Regions from separate parts of the Leifsonia poae genome, predicted to be linked through region 3. Evidence: predicted binding sites of a transcription regulator. Region 3 holds the regulator's gene; each other region holds the start of a gene.
What was found. Region 3 encodes HrcA, which represses chaperone genes, less so after heat shock. Its sites were predicted from a motif close to TTNGCACTCGNNNNNNNCGAGTGCNAA; they were not measured.

Region 1 (5,976 bases), 1.2 Mb from region 3:
CCCGTCAGGTCGCGATCACCGGGTTCGGAGGGCGCTGGTCCGGCATCGGCACCGGCGAACGCTAGAAGTTGGCCGCTGCGCCTAGGCTGGAATCATGCTTCTCGCGATCGACACTTCCGCCGGAACGAGCGCTGCCGTCGTCGATCGGGAGGGCGGCATCCTGTCCGAGCGCTCACAGTCCGACACGATGCGTCATGCCGAGGTCATCGGCGAGCTGATCGAGGCCGTGCTGCGGGAGTCGGGCGTTCCGGTCGCCGACCTGTCCGGGGTCGTCGCGGGCATGGGTCCCGGGCCGTTCACCGGCCTGCGTGTGGGCATCGCCGCGGCCAAGGCGTTCGCCTTCGGCGCGGGCAAGCCGCTCGTCCCGGCGGTCAGCCATGACGCGGTCGCCTTCGAGCGGTACCGTTCCGGTCACACCGGCGGGCTGCTCGTGGTCACGGATGCGCGACGCCGCGAGCGCTACTGGTCGGCCTACGTCGGTGTCGACGAGGCCGGGCTGCCGATCCGTGAAGACGGTCCCGGGCTCGCCAAACCGGATGAAATTCCTCACGCCGCGCTTCCGCGCTTCGACGCGACGGTGGTCTCGGCGGGGGCGCTCGGGATGCTCGCCGAGCTCCAATTCGCGAACGGCCGTCCGTTCGCCGCCGACGAGCCCCTCTACCTGCGCTCGCCCGACGTGACGCTGTCGAACGGCCCCAAGCGGGTCAGCGCATGAGCGGGTCAGCGCATGACCGGGGTCGGCGCATGAGCGGGTCAGCCAGCCGGGCCGGCGCATGAGCGGGTCAGCCAGCCGGGCCGGCGCATGACAGAGGAACCGCCCACCACTGTCTGGCAGTTGCGGCGCGCCACCGTCGATGACGTCGACGCCATCATGGCGATCGAGCGGTCGACCTTCGCGACCGACGCCTGGTCGGAGCGGTCGATGCGTTCCGAGGTGCGGAGCGAGCACACGTACTACCTCGTCGCGTTCGACCCGGAGCATCCCGAGCGCATCGACGCGTACGCCGGGTTACTCGCGCCGCGCGGCGCGGCCGAGGGCGACATCCAGACCATCGCCGTCGCCGAGCCCGCCCGCCGGCGCGGCCTCGGACGCACACTGATGCTGGCGCTCGTCGGCGAGGCCCGCAAGCGTGGTGCCCGCGAGGTGTTCCTCGAGGTGAGGGCCGACAACCCCGGAGCCCAGACGCTCTACGGCGAGCTCGGCTTCGAAGACATCGGCGTGCGCCCGCACTACTACCAGCCCGACGACGTAGACGCGATCGTGATGCGTCTCGTCGTTCCCCGTCCGGAGACGACAACCGCATGAATCGCATCGACCCCTCGCATCCCGCCCCGCTCGTCCTCGGCATCGAGACCTCGTGCGACGAGACCGGGATCGGCATCGTGCGCGGCACGACCCTGCTCGCCAACACCATCGCCTCGTCGATGGATGAGCACGCGCGCTACGGCGGCGTGGTTCCCGAGGTGGCGGCGCGCGCCCACCTCGAGGCGCTGACCCCAGCGCTCCGCACCGCCGTCGCGGACGCCGGGATCGAGCTGGCCGACATCGACGCCATCGCCGTGACCTGCGGGCCCGGTCTCTCCGGGGCGCTCATGGTCGGTGTCGGTGCGGCGAAGGCTCTCGCCGTGTCGCTCGGCAAGCCGATCTACGCCGTCAACCACTTGGTCGGCCATGTGGGGGCCGACCTCATGGATGCGGCCGGCGGCCCGGGGCATCCGGTCGAGCTGCCGACGATCGCCCTGCTGGTTTCCGGCGGACATACTTCGCTGCTGTTGGTGCGCGACCTCGTCTCCGATGTCGAGCTGCTTGGCGAGACCATCGACGACGCCGCCGGCGAAGCCTTCGACAAAGTGGCGCGAGTGCTCGGCCTGCCGTACCCGGGAGGGCCACAGATCGACCGGGTGGCGGTCGATGGCGACCCCAAGGCCATCCGGTTCCCCCGTGGCCTCACCAAGCCGAAAGACCTCGAGGCCCATCGCTACGATTTCTCGTTCTCCGGCCTCAAGACCGCGGTCGCGCGCTGGGTGGAGCAGCGGCAGGATGCGGGCGAACCCGTTCCCGTCGCCGACGTCGCCGCGAGCTTCCGCGAAGCGGTGGTGGATGTGCTCCTCACGAAGGCCATGGCGGCCTGCCGCGATCACGGGGTCCCCCGGCTGCTGCTCGGCGGCGGGGTCGTCGCGAATGCGCGGGTTCGGGAGGTCGCGGCGGAACGTGCGGCGGCGGCGGGCGTCGCATTGCGAATCCCGGCCCTGTCGCTGTGCACCGACAACGGTGCGATGATCGCGGCTCTCGGTGCGCAGCTGATCATGGCCGGCCGGCCGCCGAGCACGCTCGGGTTCGCGGCGGACTCGACACTGCCGGTCACCCGGATCCACGTCGAGGGCTGAGCGAGCGGTACGACGCCCTCTCGTACCGTCGTGCCGAATTCTGCGAAGTACCGCATGAAACGCCGCTCGACGGATAGTCTGAAGGGATGGCGCGACCGGGGGGCCATCTTCGTTGACACCTCTGAGACCCGCCTGCCACTATTGCAGCGCTACAGCAGTTTCTCAGAAAAGGAGATTGGCCTCATGACCGATCCGAACGTGCCCGCCGAGCCGGTGGATCCCAACGCTCAGACTGGCGCAGTTCCGCCCGCCCCTGCGGCCGAGCAGAACACGGGTGCCGTTCCGCCGGTCCCGCCTGCCGCGCCCGTCTCCGACGCTCCGCCCGCGCCTCCGGTCGCCCCGCCTGCGCCTCCGGTCGCACCGACTGCGCAGCCTGACTACAGCCAGCAGCCGCAGCAGCCGCAGCAGCCATACGGCCAGCCGCAGCAGCCCTATGGCCAGCCGCAGCAGCCGTACGCCCAGCCGCAGCAGCCCTATGGCCAGCCGCAGCAGCCGTACGGCCAGCCGCAGCAGCCGTACGCCCAGCAGCCCGGCTACGGCGCCCCGGTCTATGGTCAGCCCGCCCCCGGCTATGCGCAGCCCTACGCCCCGCAGGCGAAGTCCCCGATCCTCAGCATCCTGTCGATGGTCGGCGGCATCATCGGCGTCGTACTCGGCTGGGTCTACGGCATCGGCTTCCCGTTCGGTGTCGCCGCGGTCATCCTCGGCTTCATCGGCAAGAAGAAGGAACCGGCCGCCAAGGGCTTCTGGCTCACCGGTATCATCACCGGTTTCGTGAGCATCTTCTTCTCGCTCGCCATCTGGGCCGTGCTGATCATCGCGATCCTCGCGCTGTCGTCCAGCGGATACAACTACTGATCTTCCGACACACGAGGGCCGGGCGACGCGCGAGCGTCGGCCCGGTCTTCGTCGTTGCGGGGCGGTCCGTGCCGCACGGTCGGTGGGTCAGCGGGCGAGGCGCTCGACGAGGAGCGCCGTGTGTTTGCCGCCGACGCGGGTGAGCACGATCGTGGCAGAGGCCGTGCCGCTCAGCGATAGGCGCTTGCGCAACGCGGCCGGGTCGACATCCACCCCCCGCTTCTTGATCTCGAGCGTGCCGATGCCGCGCTCGCGGAGGGCCCGCTTGAGGTCTCGCTCCTGGAACGGGAGCGTCTCGAGCACGCGGAAGCCGACGGCGAACGGGGTGCTGACCGCCGTGTCGCCGGTGAGGTAGGCGATGCCGTCGCTCAGCATCCGGGCGTCGAGCGCGCGGGCGAGATCGCCGATCAGGCGCGCGCGGATGACGGCGCCGTCGGGTTCGTAGAGGTATTCGCCGAGCGGTCCGGTGTCGGCGTCTTCGCTGTCCTGGGAGGCCGTCAACTCGTGGGCGTCGTCCGAGGTGACCAGCAGGGCGGCGCGTCGGATGCCCGGGCGGGCGAGCGCGCCGAACCACAGGCCCATCTCCACCAGCTGCCCGTCAACGGAAACCCATTGCGCTTCTGCGGACGACGGGATGAGGTCGCGATCGAGACCCGGGCCGAGCTTCACCCCCACCGATCGCCCCGTGGCGATTTCGAAGGCGAAGCCGAGAGACGGCGAATAGTCGTCGGGGTCGCTGATGCGCGAGGTCTGGCCGTGGCCGGCCGTGCGGCGGGCCGGGTCGAGGAAAACGCCGTCGATACCGCGCAGGTCGATGTTCTCGGCCCGATCGTGCAGCACGGTGGCGTTCGAGAACGGCGCGAGGTTGTAGCTGGCGATCGCGGCCGTCACCTCGTCCGCCTCCACGGCGGTGACCTCCAGATCGAGAGCTGCCACGGCCATCGCATCGCCGCCGATGCCGCAGCCGAGGTCGGCGATGCGGCCGAACCCGGCCGATGCGAACCGGCCGGCGTGCCGGGCGGCGACGGCGAGGCGGGTCGCCTGCTCCAGTCCCGCCTCGGTGAACAGCATGCGATCGGCGAACGGCCCGAACTTCGACTGCGCCTTCGCCCGGAGTTTCGCCTGTGTGAGAACGGCGGCGACCAGGGCTGGGGAGTGCCCGGCCTTGCGCAGATCGCTCACTGTTCTGAGCACATCGTCGGCCGAACGGTAGGGCGGCAGGGCGTCGAGCAACCGCAGGCCGTCGGCGGACAGCACCTCGAGCAGCTCCGAGCGTTCCATGCCTTCACGCTACCCTCTTGGCACTCACGTTGCGTGACTGCTAATGAACCCTCTAAACTCGACTTAGCACTCTCAGTGCGAGTGTGCTAACTCCAGTCTTCGTCTAGTCAGTGTTAGTAAGAAAGAGGTCAACCGTGTCGGTCTCCATCAAGCCGCTCGAGGATCGCATTGTCATCAAGCAGGTCGAGGCTGAGCAGACCACTGCTTCTGGTCTGGTCATCCCTGACACCGCCAAGGAGAAGCCGCAGGAAGGCGAAGTCGTCGCCGTGGGCCCCGGTCGCATCGACGACAACGGCAACCGCATCCCGCTCGACGTCGCCGTCGGCGACAAGGTGATCTACTCCAAGTACGGCGGAACCGAGGTCAAGTTCGGTGGCGACGACCTGCTCGTCCTCTCCGCCCGCGACGTTCTGGCCGTCGTCGTCCGCTGACGACAGCCCCCGCGAAGGCCCGGATGCTTCGGCATCCGGGCCTTCGTCGTCTCTGCAGCGAATCCCGGCCGGCCGCACGGAATAAAACCCCGCCATTCTGCCGTTACCATTGATTATCCGTGGCGCCGAGGCGGGCGGATTCTCCCATTCTCGCGACGCAAAAGGGGTGAAATGGATCAGACGGATCCGTTCGGCTTCATCGGATTGACCTACGACGACGTGATGCTCCTGCCCGGGCACACCGATGTCATCCCGAGCGAGGCGGATACGTCCTCCCGCCTCACCAAGCGCATCACGGTGGCCTCTCCGCTGCTGTCGAGCGCGATGGACACGGTGACCGAGTCACGCATGGCCGTCGCGATGGCGCGGCACGGCGGCATCGGCATCCTGCACCGCAACCTCTCGATCGAAGACCAGGCGGCCTACGTCGACAAGGTGAAGCGCTCCGAGTCCGGGATGATCACGAACCCCGTCACCACCACACCCGATGCCACCGTCGAAGAGGTGGATGCACTGTGCGGTCAGTTCCGGGTCAGCGGTCTGCCCGTCGTCGAGGGGGACGGAACACTCGTCGGCATCATCACGAACCGCGACATGCGATTCGTCTCGCCGTTCGAACGCACTACGACTTTCGTCCGCGATGTGATGACCCGCCAGCCGCTCATCACCGCGCCGGTCGGCATCGACCCCGACTCGGCCGTCGCGATCTTCGCGCAGCACAAGATCGAGAAGCTTCCACTCATCGACGCGGACGGCAAGCTGCGCGGCCTCATCACGGTGAAAGACTTCGACAAGAGCGAGAAATACCCGAACGCCACCAAGGATGCCGAGGGCCGTCTCCGTGTCGGCGCCGCGATCGGCTTCTTCGGCGACGCCTGGGACCGCGCTATGACGCTCGTCGACGCCGGAGTCGACGTGATCGTCGTCGACACCGCCAACGGTGACAGCGCCGGTGTGCTCGACATCATCCGACGGCTCAAGTCCGAGCCGCGCGCCTCCCATGTGGATGTCATCGGCG
Region 2 (5,976 bases), 1.0 Mb from region 3:
ACCGGTCGCCTCGTCACCGACGAGCTCGAGCTTCTCGAACGCGGTCTTGCCCGCCTGGATGAGGGCCACGCCGCCACCGGCGACGATTCCCTCTTCGACGGCGGCCTTTGCGTTGCGGACCGCGTCTTCGATGCGGTGCTTGCGCTCCTTGAGCTCGACCTCGGTGGCGGCGCCGGCCTTGATGACCGCGACACCGCCGGCGAGCTTCGCCAGACGCTCCTGCAGCTTCTCACGGTCGTAGTCGCTGTCGGTGTTGTCGATCTCGTTGCGGATCTGGGCGACGCGACCCGCGATCTGCTCGGGGTCACCGCTGCCCTCGACGATGGTGGTCTCGTCCTTGGTGATGACGACCTTGCGGGCGGTGCCCAGCAGGTCGAGAGTCACGTTCTCGAGCTTGAGGCCGACCTCTTCGGAGATGACCTGGCCACCGGTGAGGATGGCGATGTCCTGCAGCTGCGCCTTGCGGCGGTCGCCGAAGCCGGGGGCCTTGACGGCGACCGACTTGAAGATGCCGCGGATCTTGTTGACGATCAGCGTGGCCAGGGCCTCGCCGTCGACATCCTCGGCGATGATCAGGAGCTGCTTGTTGGCCTGGATCACCTTGTCGACGATCGGCAGCAGATCCTTGATGTTCGAGATCTTCTGGTTCGCGATGAGCACGTAGGGGTCTTCGAAGACCGCTTCCTGGCGCTCGGGGTCGGTCACGAAGTACTGCGACAGGTAGCCCTTGTCGAAGCGCATGCCCTCGGTGAGCTCGAGCTCGGTGCCGAAGGTGTTCGACTCCTCGACGGTGACGACGCCCTCTTTGCCGACCTTGTCGATGGCTTCGGCGATGATGGCGCCGATCTCGGTGTCACCGGCGGAGATCGAGGCGGTCGCCGCGATCTCTTCCTTGGTCTCGACCTCTTTGGAGTTCTCGATCAGCTCGGCGATGACGGCGGCCGTCGCCTTCTCGATGCCACGCTTGAGCGTGATGGGGTCGGCACCGGCTGCGACGTTGCGGAGACCCTCCTTGACGAGGGCCTGGGCCAGAACGGTGGCGGTGGTGGTTCCGTCGCCGGCGACGTCGTCGGTCTTCTTGGCGACCTCCTTGACGAGTTCGGCGCCGATCTTCTCGTACGGGTCGTCGAGCTCGATCTCCTTGGCGATGGACACGCCGTCGTTGGTGATCGTGGGGGCGCCCCACTTCTTCTCGAGGACGACGTTGCGGCCGCGCGGGCCAAGCGTCACCTTGACGGTGTCGGCCAGGATGTTCAGGCCACGCTCGAGGCCGCGGCGCGCGTCCTCATTGAAAGCAATGATCTTTGCCATGGTTGTTTCTCGTCCCTCCCGGACGTCTGCGAAAGATGCGAATCGTTAGCACTCGATCAGATGGAGTGCTAAAGCGATTCTGGCACTCGGGGCTGCCGAGTGCAAGACGAGCGCCGCCGGTTCGCTCACAACAGAAGGAGCGCCGCCCCTCGGGGAGGGGCGGCGCTCGATTCTGGTTGGTTGCTGCGTGCTACGCCGGTCGCACCGACTCGGCTTGCGGGCCTTTCTGCCCGGTGCCGACTTCGAAGACGACCGCCTGGCCCTCCTCGAGGACCTTGTAGCCGCTCATGTCGATCGCGGAGTAGTGGACGAAGACGTCCTGTCCCCCTTCATCGACGGTGATGAAGCCGTAGCCCTTCTCAGCGTTGAACCACTTCACGGTTCCGTTCGCCATGCATTACTCCCATTGCTGTGTTTCCTCGCTCCGGCCCATCACCAGCGCGTTGAAACCAGATACTAATGCTTTCAATCCAAGTAATCACTAGTGATTTTCGCAATGGGACGCTGAACGACCCGAAAACAACGCAAGTTAAACAAGTACGAAACAAAACGGCCGACCCGCCGCGGTTTCCTGACGCCGGTCAGCCTGTGAAGTCGCTGCCGACCACGACCGTGAGATCGGCTCCGGTCGCCGCGTAATCCTGCGTCAACGCCACGGTCGCGCCCGGCAGCGACTGGGCGACGCCCAATGCCGCCGCCTGGTTCTTCGCATCCGAGTAGTAGACGATCGTCTGAGTGAGGTTGGTCGCGTCGGCGTTGGCACGGGCGCCCACCTTCCAGCCGGCGGCAGTGAGGATGTCACCCACCTTGCCCGCGAGGTTCGCAGTGCTTGTGCCGTTCAGCACGTTCACGGTGAGCGCCGGGTTGACGGTCGGAACGATCGTCGGCGTCGGGGTGGACGACACGCTCGGCGACACTGAGGCGCCGCCGATTCCGCCCTTGAACGAGATGCTCCCGTTCACCAGGGAGAGCGTGAAGACACCGAGACCGATCAGGACGACGGTCGCCAGGGCGGCCCAGCCGAACCCGATCCATCCGCGACCCTTCGCGCGGGGAGCGCGGTGCGCGCCGACGCGGCGGAGGTCGTCGGGAATCGAGTCGAACCGGTCCTTGGGGTACTTCTCTGCCATCGTGTGCGTGGTCCTCAGTCGTCGGACGCGAGGGTCCGGGTGCTCCGGGCGGCCATCCGCGCTTCGCGCAGACGCTGCAACCGCTTGACGAGCATGGGGTCGTGCTGCAGGGCGGCAGGGGAATCGATCAAGGCGCCGAGCAGCTGATAGTACCGCGCCGCCGACAGGCCGAACTCCTCACGGATCGCCTGCTCCTTGGCACCGGCGTGCCGCCACCACTGCCGTTCGAAAGCGAGGATCGCGGCGTCGCGCTCGGCCAGCACCGAACCGGTCGCGGAGGGGCGCGCCTGGTCGTCTGCCGCCGTAGCCATCCCGCCACCTCTCCTGCCGTCGCCGTGCGGGCGCGCCCGCTGTTCGCGGTTCATCCTATTTGCGCGATTCTGTGTGTTCCCCCAAGTGCTCGGCACGTCGTGCGGAAACCGGGAACAGTCCGGGGGCCGCATCCGTTTAGTCTGGAGTCTGACGAAAGGACCCGCCATGGACGAGACCGTCACCAAGAGCAATGAAGAGTGGCGCGAGGAGCTCAGCCCCGAGCAATACGCGGTCCTGCGCGAAGCCGCGACCGAACGCCCCTGGACGGGTGAGCTGCTCGACGAGAGCCGCGCCGGCCTCTACACCTGTGCGGCGTGCGGCGCCGAACTGTTCAAGTCGGGAACGAAGTTCGACTCCGGATGCGGCTGGCCGAGCTTCTACGAGTCGGTGCGCCCCGAGGCGGTCACGCTGCTCGAAGACGACAGCCTCGGCGTCATCCGCACCGAGGTGCGCTGCGCCGCCTGCGATTCGCACCTCGGCCACGTCTTCGACGACGGCTTCGGAACGCCGACCGGCGACCGGTACTGCATGAACTCGATCGCGCTCAACTTCACCGCCGGCGAGTGACCGTGAGCGCTCTGGCGGACGCGGTCGCCGCGCGCCGTTCGTACTCCCGCGTCACCGAGGCTGCGCCCAGCCACGACGAATTGCTTCCGCTGATCGCCGCGGCCGGCCGGGTTGCCGACCACAGCTCGCTGCACCCCTGGCGGGTGATCGAGTTGCGCGGATCGGCGCGGCGGCGTCTCGGTGCGGCCTTCGTGAAGGATGCTCGCGCCAGCGGCTCCGAGGCGGAAAAGCTGGCGGCCAAGCCGCTGCGCTCCTCTCTTCTGCTGGCGATCGTCGCAGTGCGAACCGCGAGCGACAAGGTTCCCGGTTGGGAGCAGGACACGGTGGCGTCCGGCGTCGCGCATCTGCTGAGCCTGCTGCTGCACGACGCCGGCTGGGGCGTGATCTGGCGCACCGGTCACCAGACCCGCTCGAAGGCGGTGCACACGATGCACGGCCTGAAGAAGAACGAGCGGCTGCTGGGCTGGCTCTACGTCGGCGGCATCCCCGACGGGTCCAAAGAGGGCCACCGCAAGGCGATCGACCCGGAACGGTACCTGACCGCGCTGGACTGACCAGCGGTCAGCGCCGCACACGGGGCGGGATGCGCAGGCTCGCCACACAGACGGCGACCAGCGCGAGCACGGTGCCCGCGACGGTCGTCCAGGCGATGGTGTGCGCGCCCGAGATGAACACATCGAGCAGGAGTGCGGTCACGAGCTGACCGGCGACCGTCGCCAGACCGAGCACCAGCACACCGGTCACGCGGACGAGCAGGGCGGCCCCGGCGATGAAGACGCAACCGATGGCACCGCCCACATAGAGCCACGGCTCCGCCGGAAGCGGCCGCGGCAGCCCGGCGACGGCCGTGTGCGCAAGGAACAGCACCAGCAGAACAGTCGTTCCCACGAGGAAGTTGATGAATGTCGCTGTCAGCGCGCTCTCGGCCACGACCCGGACCTGCCCGTTGACCGCCTGCTGCCACCCCATGCCGAGGCCGGCGAGCAGCGGGAGCAGCAGCATCCAGAACGGAACGCCGCCCGACAGCTGCGCGGACACCGCCCAGACCACCGCGATGAGCGCGAGCGAGGCGCCGAGCACCCGCGCGCCGGTCAGGGGACGCTTGCCTCCCGGCCCGACCCCGATGAGGTCGAGCACGAGGCCGCTCACGGTCTGCCCGGCGACGATCGCCACGGTGAACAGGGCGACCCCGAGCGCAGCGGCGGTGAGCCCTTGCGACAGCACGAGGAAGGCGCCGGCGGCGCCGCCGCAGACGAACCACCAGCGCAGCTCCCCGGAGCGCAGAGCACCCCGCACCCGCACGAGTCCGCGGCGCCCGGCCGGCGCCACCGCCAGCGCGACAGTGAGGATGACGAGCCCGGAACCGAACGAGATGAGGGCCGCGGCGAAACCGTCGTCGAGGCGATGGCCGAGCTCTCCGTTGATGCGCGACTGCGCAGCGACACCGGCGCCACAGATCATGGCGAGCACGATCGCCAACCACACGGGCACATGCAGCTGGGATCGTCGGTTCACTGAATCAGCCTAGGGCGTGGCGTGCACATCGCCTCTTCATGGGCGTCGTTCAGGGCGCCGGGGCTTCGCCGTCGGTCGGGGTCGGCTGGGGCAGCCACGGGATGTTCTCTTCGGGCGCCACCAGCTTCTCTTCGCTCAGGTCATAGTCGTCGTCGTGCTTCTTGTCGTTCATGTTCGTCACAGTACGCTCACGCCGGCCGAACGTCGCCGGCCGCCTTCGGCACGGGAAGCGCGCGACGATAGTGTCGGCAACGGTGGCGCGAGAGGCGCGACGCCGGAGGGAGCGCGTGTCCACGATCGCCGTCAATCTGGAGTGGCTGTTCACCGAGGCCGGAGAGGGGACGGCCGCGCGCATCCGTGCCGCCGCCGCCCACGGTGTCGGCGGCGTCGCGACCGCGGCGTCATTGGCGCAGGTGGAGCGGCTGGCCGCCGAGGCCCCGGTCGGTCGGTAGGCGCAGAGGGTTCCCCGAACCGGCGATGGCACCCTTTCGTTACGTCAGGTTGCGCAACGGATGCGTCGCGACCAGCCCGTCGCGCATCCTGGAGGGATGACCCGACAGATCCGCTTCAACGCCTTCGACATGAACTGTGTCGCCCACCAGTCCTCCGGGATGTGGCGGCACCCCGACGATCAGGCGTGGCGGTACAAGGACCTCACCTACTGGACCGAGCTGGCCAAGCTGCTGGAACGCGGAGCGTTCGACGGCATCTTCATCGCCGATGTGCTCGGCACCTACGACGTGTACGGCGGGTCGAACGAGGCCGCCATCCGTCATGGTGCGCAGGTTCCGGTGAACGACCCGGTGCTGCTCATCTCGGCGATGGCCCTCGTGACCGAGCACCTCGGCTTCGGGGTCACCGCGGGCACCGCTTACGAGCATCCCTACCCCTTCGCGCGGCGCATGTCGACGCTCGACCACCTGACGAACGGCCGCGTCGGCTGGAACGTCGTCACCGGCTATCTGCCGTCGGCGGCCCGCAATATGGGCCACGAGGATCAGCTCGAGCACGACGACCGCTACGACCAGGCCGACGAATACCTCGAGGTGCTCTACAAGCTGTGGGAGGGCTCGTGGGAAGACGACGCCGTCATCCGCGACCGTGAATCGGGCGTGTTCACCGACCCGGCCAAGGTGCACGA
Region 3 (5,976 bases):
TCTTCTGGGGCGATGCCGCCTTCCGGTCCGACGACGAGGACGAGCGGTCGATCGTCGAAGGTCAGCGACGTCAACCGCACCGGCGCATCCGGGTCCAGCAGCAGGATGCGCGCACCGGCCGCCCGTTTCGCCAGTGACCTCGTGTTCGTGAGCTCCTCGACAGCGGGCACCCAGGCGCGGATCGACTGCTTGGCCGCTTCGCGGGCGATCGTGGCCCAGCGGTCGCGCCCCTTCTGGATCTTCTGCCCCTCCCAACGCGACACAGAGCGCGCCGCAGCCCACGGGACGACCGCGTCGACGCCGAGCTCTGTCGACGCCTGCACCGCCAACTCGTCGCGATCGCCTTTCGCAAGGGCCTGCACGAGCGTGACCGCGGGCGCGGACCGTTCGACCCGCTGCGCCGACTCGACCTCGATCGCGAGTTCGGAGGGTGTGGCCACCAGTACCCGGCCCGAGGCGATCAGCCCGCGACCGTTGCCGATCATCACCGATTGTCCCACCCGGGTGCGTGTGACCGTCGACGCATGCTTCGCCTCTGCACCGGTGAGCGATAGACGATCCCCCACCTCGACGTGCTCGAGGTCTTCGCGGAGGTAGAGCGAGCTCATGCGACGGTCAGACGTTGAGGAAACGGTCGCGCAGCTTGGCGAACAGCCCCTGCTGGAACCGCGCGAGACTGGGCTCGGCGTTTTTGTGCGTGGCGGCGAACTGTTTGATCAGCTCGCGCTCTTTGTGGTCGAGCTTGGTCGGTGTGACGACCTGGATGCCCACCCGCAGATCGCCGCGACCGCTGCCCCGCAGGTGGGTGATGCCACGATCCTTCACCGTCAGGATGTCAGCGCTCTGCACCCCCGCCTTCAGGTCGAGGCTGATGTCGCCGTCGAGCGCCTTGACCGTCGCCGTGGTGCCCAGGATCGCATCCGTCATCGAAACCTCGAGCGTGCAGAGCAGATCGTCGCCGTCGCGGCTGAACACATCGTGGTGCTTCACCTTGATCTCGAGGTAGAGGTCGCCGTTCGGGCCGCCGGCAGGCCCCGCCTCGCCACTGCCCGGCATCTGCAGCCGCAGACCGGTGTCGACGCCGGCGGGGATGTCGACCGGAACCGTGCGCCGGGCTCGGACCCGTCCCTGACCCTGACAGGTGACGCAGGGCGTCGCGATCACGGTGCCGTAGCCGCGGCAGGTTCCGCACGGACTCGAGGTCATGACGTTGCCGAGCAGGGAGCGGACCGACCGCTGGATGCTGCCGGTGCCGTGGCAGATGTCGCAGGTGACGGGCGCGGTGCCCGGCTGGCAGCAGGAGCCGTTGCACGTCTCGCAGACGATCGCCGTGTCGACCTCCAAATCGCGGTGGGTGCCGAACACGACCTCATCGAGTTCGACTTCCACCCGCAGCAGCGCGTCCTGACCTCGCTCGCGCCGAGACTTGGGACCGCGGGTCGCGCCGCCGCCCCCACCGAAGAAGGTCTCGAAGATGTCGCCGAATCCACCGAAGTTGGCGCCGCCCCCACCGAATCCGGGCTGCGGGCCGAGATCGTATTGCTCCCGTTCGCGCGGGTCGCTGAGCACGTCGTAGGCGTGGGTGACCAGCTTGAACCGCTCCGCCGCATCCGGGCTCGGGTTCACGTCGGGGTGCAGCTCCCGTGCCAGACGGCGGTAAGCCTTCTTGATCTCGTCGGGGGTGGCGTTGCGCTCAACGCCGAGGACTTCGTAATGGTCGGCCACGTACGGCTTTTCCTTCTCGTTCGGATTTCTATTCGCCCAGTAGGCGGGAGAGGTAGCGGGCCACCGCACGGACGGCGGCCATGTTGTTGGAGTAGTCCATGCGGAGCGGGCCCAGCACTCCCAGGCGGGCGATGTCGGAGCCCGACGCCGTATACCCGCTCGAGAGCACCGACGTCTCGGCCAGACCGAAAGGGGCGTTCTCGCGGCCGATGCTGACGGCAACGCCGTGCTGATCGGTCGCCATCTCGCCGAAGAGCCGGAGCAGGACGACCTGCTGCTCGATCGCCTCCAGCACCGGGAAGATGCTCCCGGTGAAATCGTGCTCGGTGCGCACGAGATTCGCGGCACCGGCCATCACCAGCTTCTCTTGGCGATTCGCCGCGATCTGGTCGAGCAGCGCACTCGCGACCGGTTCTACCAATGCGCGCGTGCGGTCCGTGAGCGCGGCGGGGAGTTCTCGGAGCCGAGTCGCGGCATCGTTGAGCGAGAGACCCGCGACGGCGCCGTTGATGGCGCCCCGGATCTCCGCGACGTCTTCATCGGTGAGATCGCTGCCGAGCTCGATCACCCGCTGCTCCACTGCGCCGGAGTCGGTGATCAGCACGCTGAGCAGCCTCCGCGGGGCCAGCATCACCAATTCGATGTGCCGGATGCGTGACCGCGACACGGACGGGTACTGCACGAGCGCGACCTGGTTCGTCAGCTGGGAGAGCAGCCTCACTGTGCGGGCGAGCACATCGTCGAGGTCCGCGGACTGCCCGAGGAAGACCTCGATCGCCTGGCGTTGCGCCGGGCTGAGCGGGCGCACTTCCGCCAGGTGGTCGACGAACAGCCGGTACCCCTTGTCGGTGGGCACGCGCCCGGACGAGGTGTGGGGCGCGGCGATGAGCTCTTCTTCTTCGAGGGCGGCCATATCGTTGCGGATCGTGGCGGCCGAGACACCGAAAGCGTGTCGCTCGACGATGCTTTTGGAGCCGACCGGCTCGCGGGATGCGACGTAGTCCTGCACGATGACCCGCAGCACTTCGAGGCTCCGATCAGACACCATCCGACTCGCCTCCCGACTGTGTGCGTGCCCCCGATTGCTTAGCACTCGCTGATCCTGAGTGCTAATCATATCGCGCTGACACACCCGCCGACTGATTGCACCGCCCACAGCGTGCGCAGTACCTTATGGGTGCGATCTCACAACAGCGTGGCACGCACTGATCGGCAGGCCCGTCCAGCCGACGGTTCGATTCGATGGATCTCGAACGAAAGGCACCGATCATGACCGACCAGAACCAGCCCCCGATCGATCCCGCGGCCGGTAGCGGCGTTCCGCCCCAGCCGCCGCAGCCCCCGCAGCAGCCGCTCCCCCCGCAGCCTCCTGCGGGAGCCGTTCCGCCGCAACAGCCTTACGGCGGCGTCCCCCCACAGCAGCCGGGCGTGCCGCCGCAGCAACCCTACGGCGGAGTCCCCCCGCAGCAACCGGGGGTGCCCCCGCAGCAATACGCCGCCGCGCCCGCCGCCCCGCTCGACCAGGCCCAGGATAAGCAGTGGGCGTCGTTCGCCCACCTCGGCGGCATCCTGTGGATCCTGCCGTCGCTCATCATCTTCCTGGTCTTCAAGGATCGCGGGGCCCTCACCCGGCAGGAATCGAAGGAGGCCCTGAACTGGCAGATCACGTGGCTGATCGTCTGGGTCGTCTCGTACATCCTCGGGATCATCCTGCTGTTCACCCCGATCTGGTGGCTCTTCGCCACGCTGATCCCCTGGGCGCTCTACATCGTCAACCTCGTCTTCTCGATCATCGGTTTCGTGCGGGTCAACGGCGGCGGCACGTACCGCTACCCCGTCAATTTCCGTTTCATCAAGTGACGAGACGACGCCGACTCGCGTAACGAGACGAAGCCGAGTGGACATGATCCTCTCGGCTTCTTCTCAGTTTCGGCCCGTTTGCCTTAGGGTTGGGGACGATATCCACCCGTCCACCGCCGCTTCCGGCGCAGCCTAGGAGAAAACACAATGTCCGCAACGCCCCCGCCGCCGCCCCAGCCGCCGTACGGCGGCTCGCCGCAGCAGCTCAGCCCCGCCGACGAGAAACTGTGGGCAACGCTCGTTCACATCGGCGGCATCCTGTTCAACTGGATCCCCGCGCTCATCGGCTACCTCGTGCTCAAAGACAAGGGCCCGTTCGTGCGCGCCCACACCGCCACGGCCCTGAACTTCCAGATCACGATCTTCATCGCCTACATCGTGGGCGGCATCCTGTCGATCGTCGTGGTCGGCGTCTTCATCATCATCGCGGCCGCCGTGCTCAACATCGTGTTCAGCATCATCGCTGCGGTGAGGGCGAACCAGGGTGAGTTCTACACCTACCCCCTCGCCATCAAGTTCCTCAGCTAGTCATCCGACAGCAGTCGGCGCACCACCGTGTCGGCCAGAAGCCGCCCTCGCAGGGTCAGCTCGACTGATCCGCGCAGGGCGGCTTTCGCGTCTACCAGTCCGTCCGCGATGAGCCCGGCCACCGCCGTCCGACCCGCGGGCTCCAATTCAGCGGTCGACAGGCCCTCACGGATGCGTGTCAGCAGCAGTACGCGCTCCACCCGTTGCGTCTCCGCATCGAGGGTCTCCCGCCCGGCGGCGGGCGACTCGTTCGCCACGATGCGCCCCGCGTACGCGGCCGGATGCTTCACGTTCCACCAGCGAACCCCACCGACGTGGCTGTGCGCGCCTGGTCCGACACCCCACCAATCGTGTCCCTGCCAATAAGCCAGATTGTGGCGGGAACGGTGGTGCACATCCTTCGCCCAGTTGCTGACCTCATACCAGTCGTAGCCGGCCGCGCCGAGCCGCGAATCCGCCGTCTCATACATATCGGCCTGCAGGTCTTCATCGGGTTCGGCGACGGCACCGGACTTGATCTGGCGGGCCAGCTTGGTGCCGGTCTCGACGATAAGCGAGTACGCCGACAGATGGTCGGGCTCGCAGGCGATCGCGGCGTCGAGCGATCGACGCCAGTCGTCGACGGACTCCCCCGGCGTTCCGTAGATGAGGTCGAGGCTCACCTGCAGGCCTGCGGCGCGCGCCCACTCCACGACAAGGGGCACCCGTTCCGGGTCGTGGGTGCGCTCGAGCGTTGCGAGCACGTGGGGAACGGCCGATTGCATCCCGAACGACACGCGGGTGAAGCCGGCCGCGGCGAGACTCTCCAGATATGGTGCGTCGACGGAGTCCGGATTAGCCTCCGTGGTGATCTCGGCATCGTCGGTCAGACCCCACGCTTCGCGGACCGCTGCCAGCATCGCGGCGAGATCACCGGAGGGAAGCATCGTCGGCGTCCCCCCGCCGAAGAAGACGGTCGACACGCGCCGGGCCGGAAGAGAGCTCGCGGCGAGAACGCCGGCGGCGAACGCGACCTCGGCGACCGCGTGCCCCGCGTACTCGCTCTGGGAGACGCCGCGCAGTTCGGTGGCGGTGTAGGTGTTGAAGTCGCAATACCCGCACCGCACACGGCAGAACGGCACATGCAGGTAGACACCGAGACGACGCTGGTCGGCCCCGACCAGAGTCGAGGCCGGAAGCAGACCGTCGGCAGGCGCCGGATCCCCGAGCGGAAGCGCGCTCGGCACCTCAGGCCGCCCGCACGGGCAGCAGGGAACGCAGATACCGCGCGGTGAACCGCCGCTGCGCAAGCCGCAGCACAGGCGAGAACAGGCGGTAGAACGCCGTCGACGGGCGCCCGAAGGCACGCAGCACGAACCAGACCGAGCCGTCGTCGCGGAGTTCGACGAGGAAGGCCTCCTCGCCGCTCTCCGGATGACCGTGCAAGGTTCCATAGGCGAAACCGGCCCGGTTCGGCTCGTCCACCACATACACGACACGGATCGGCGCACTGACGGTGAGCGGCCAGAACGGGATCTTGAGCACGGCGGTCATCCCGTTGACGATGTACGGCGAACCATCGTCTGCGAAGACCGCCTCACTCTGGCGGTGCTCCTGCAATTTGGCCGGGGTCCCATCGGGGTTGAAGATCACGCCCTCGTACTGCACGCCCGTGCCTTCGCGTGCCTCCGTCACCCGGATGCCGCTGCCGCGCTGCACACCCCACGTCATGAGCGCGGTGACGGCGGAGCGGAACCGCTCGTCCCCGCTGCCCAGCCGAGCCTGGCGCTCGAACGAACGGTAACCCTTCGGCGGGTAGTACAGCAGATCCGCCGCCTGCGTGCCGCCGACAGCGCCATAAGTGACCGGCTCGTCGGTGAACGT

Region 1: a site for HrcA is predicted at 4,545-4,571, ahead of groES (co-chaperone GroES). Genes of this name have one in related genera too.
Region 2: a site for HrcA is predicted at 1,357-1,383, ahead of groL (chaperonin GroEL). Genes of this name have one in related genera too.

The regions. Positions count from the first base shown of each region.
Region 1 covers NZ_JAIHLP010000002.1:1,548,724-1,554,699, reverse strand. Annotated here, with positions in the region: gene tsaE (tRNA (adenosine(37)-N6)-threonylcarbamoyltransferase complex ATPase subunit type 1 TsaE) at 1-65, shown strand, start outside; gene tsaB (tRNA (adenosine(37)-N6)-threonylcarbamoyltransferase complex dimerization subunit type 1 TsaB) at 95-715, shown strand; gene rimI (ribosomal protein S18-alanine N-acetyltransferase) at 803-1,306, shown strand; gene tsaD (tRNA (adenosine(37)-N6)-threonylcarbamoyltransferase complex transferase subunit TsaD) at 1,303-2,388, shown strand; gene K5L49_RS07990 (DUF4190 domain-containing protein) at 2,572-3,246, shown strand; gene K5L49_RS07985 (class I SAM-dependent methyltransferase) at 3,334-4,527, opposite strand; gene groES (co-chaperone GroES) at 4,662-4,958, shown strand; gene guaB (IMP dehydrogenase) at 5,130-5,976, shown strand, end outside.
Region 2 covers NZ_JAIHLP010000002.1:1,332,261-1,338,236, forward strand. Annotated here, with positions in the region: gene groL (chaperonin GroEL) at 1-1,311, opposite strand, end outside; gene K5L49_RS07010 (cold-shock protein) at 1,502-1,705, opposite strand; gene K5L49_RS07015 (LytR C-terminal domain-containing protein) at 1,893-2,441, opposite strand; gene K5L49_RS07020 (DUF3263 domain-containing protein) at 2,456-2,752, opposite strand; gene msrB (peptide-methionine (R)-S-oxide reductase MsrB) at 2,919-3,320, shown strand; gene K5L49_RS07030 (nitroreductase family protein) at 3,323-3,874, shown strand; gene K5L49_RS07035 (DMT family transporter) at 3,882-4,835, opposite strand; gene K5L49_RS20020 (hypothetical protein) at 4,885-5,007, opposite strand; gene K5L49_RS07040 (hypothetical protein) at 5,123-5,287, shown strand; gene K5L49_RS07045 (LLM class flavin-dependent oxidoreductase) at 5,384-5,976, shown strand, end outside.
Region 3 covers NZ_JAIHLP010000002.1:334,983-340,958, reverse strand. Annotated here, with positions in the region: gene K5L49_RS02335 (16S rRNA (uracil(1498)-N(3))-methyltransferase) at 1-608, opposite strand, end outside; gene dnaJ (molecular chaperone DnaJ) at 616-1,725, opposite strand; gene hrcA (heat-inducible transcriptional repressor HrcA) at 1,754-2,773, opposite strand; gene K5L49_RS02320 (DUF4870 domain-containing protein) at 2,995-3,585, shown strand; gene K5L49_RS02315 (DUF4870 domain-containing protein) at 3,733-4,113, shown strand; gene hemW (radical SAM family heme chaperone HemW) at 4,110-5,339, opposite strand; gene K5L49_RS02305 (DUF1990 family protein) at 5,341-5,976, opposite strand, start outside.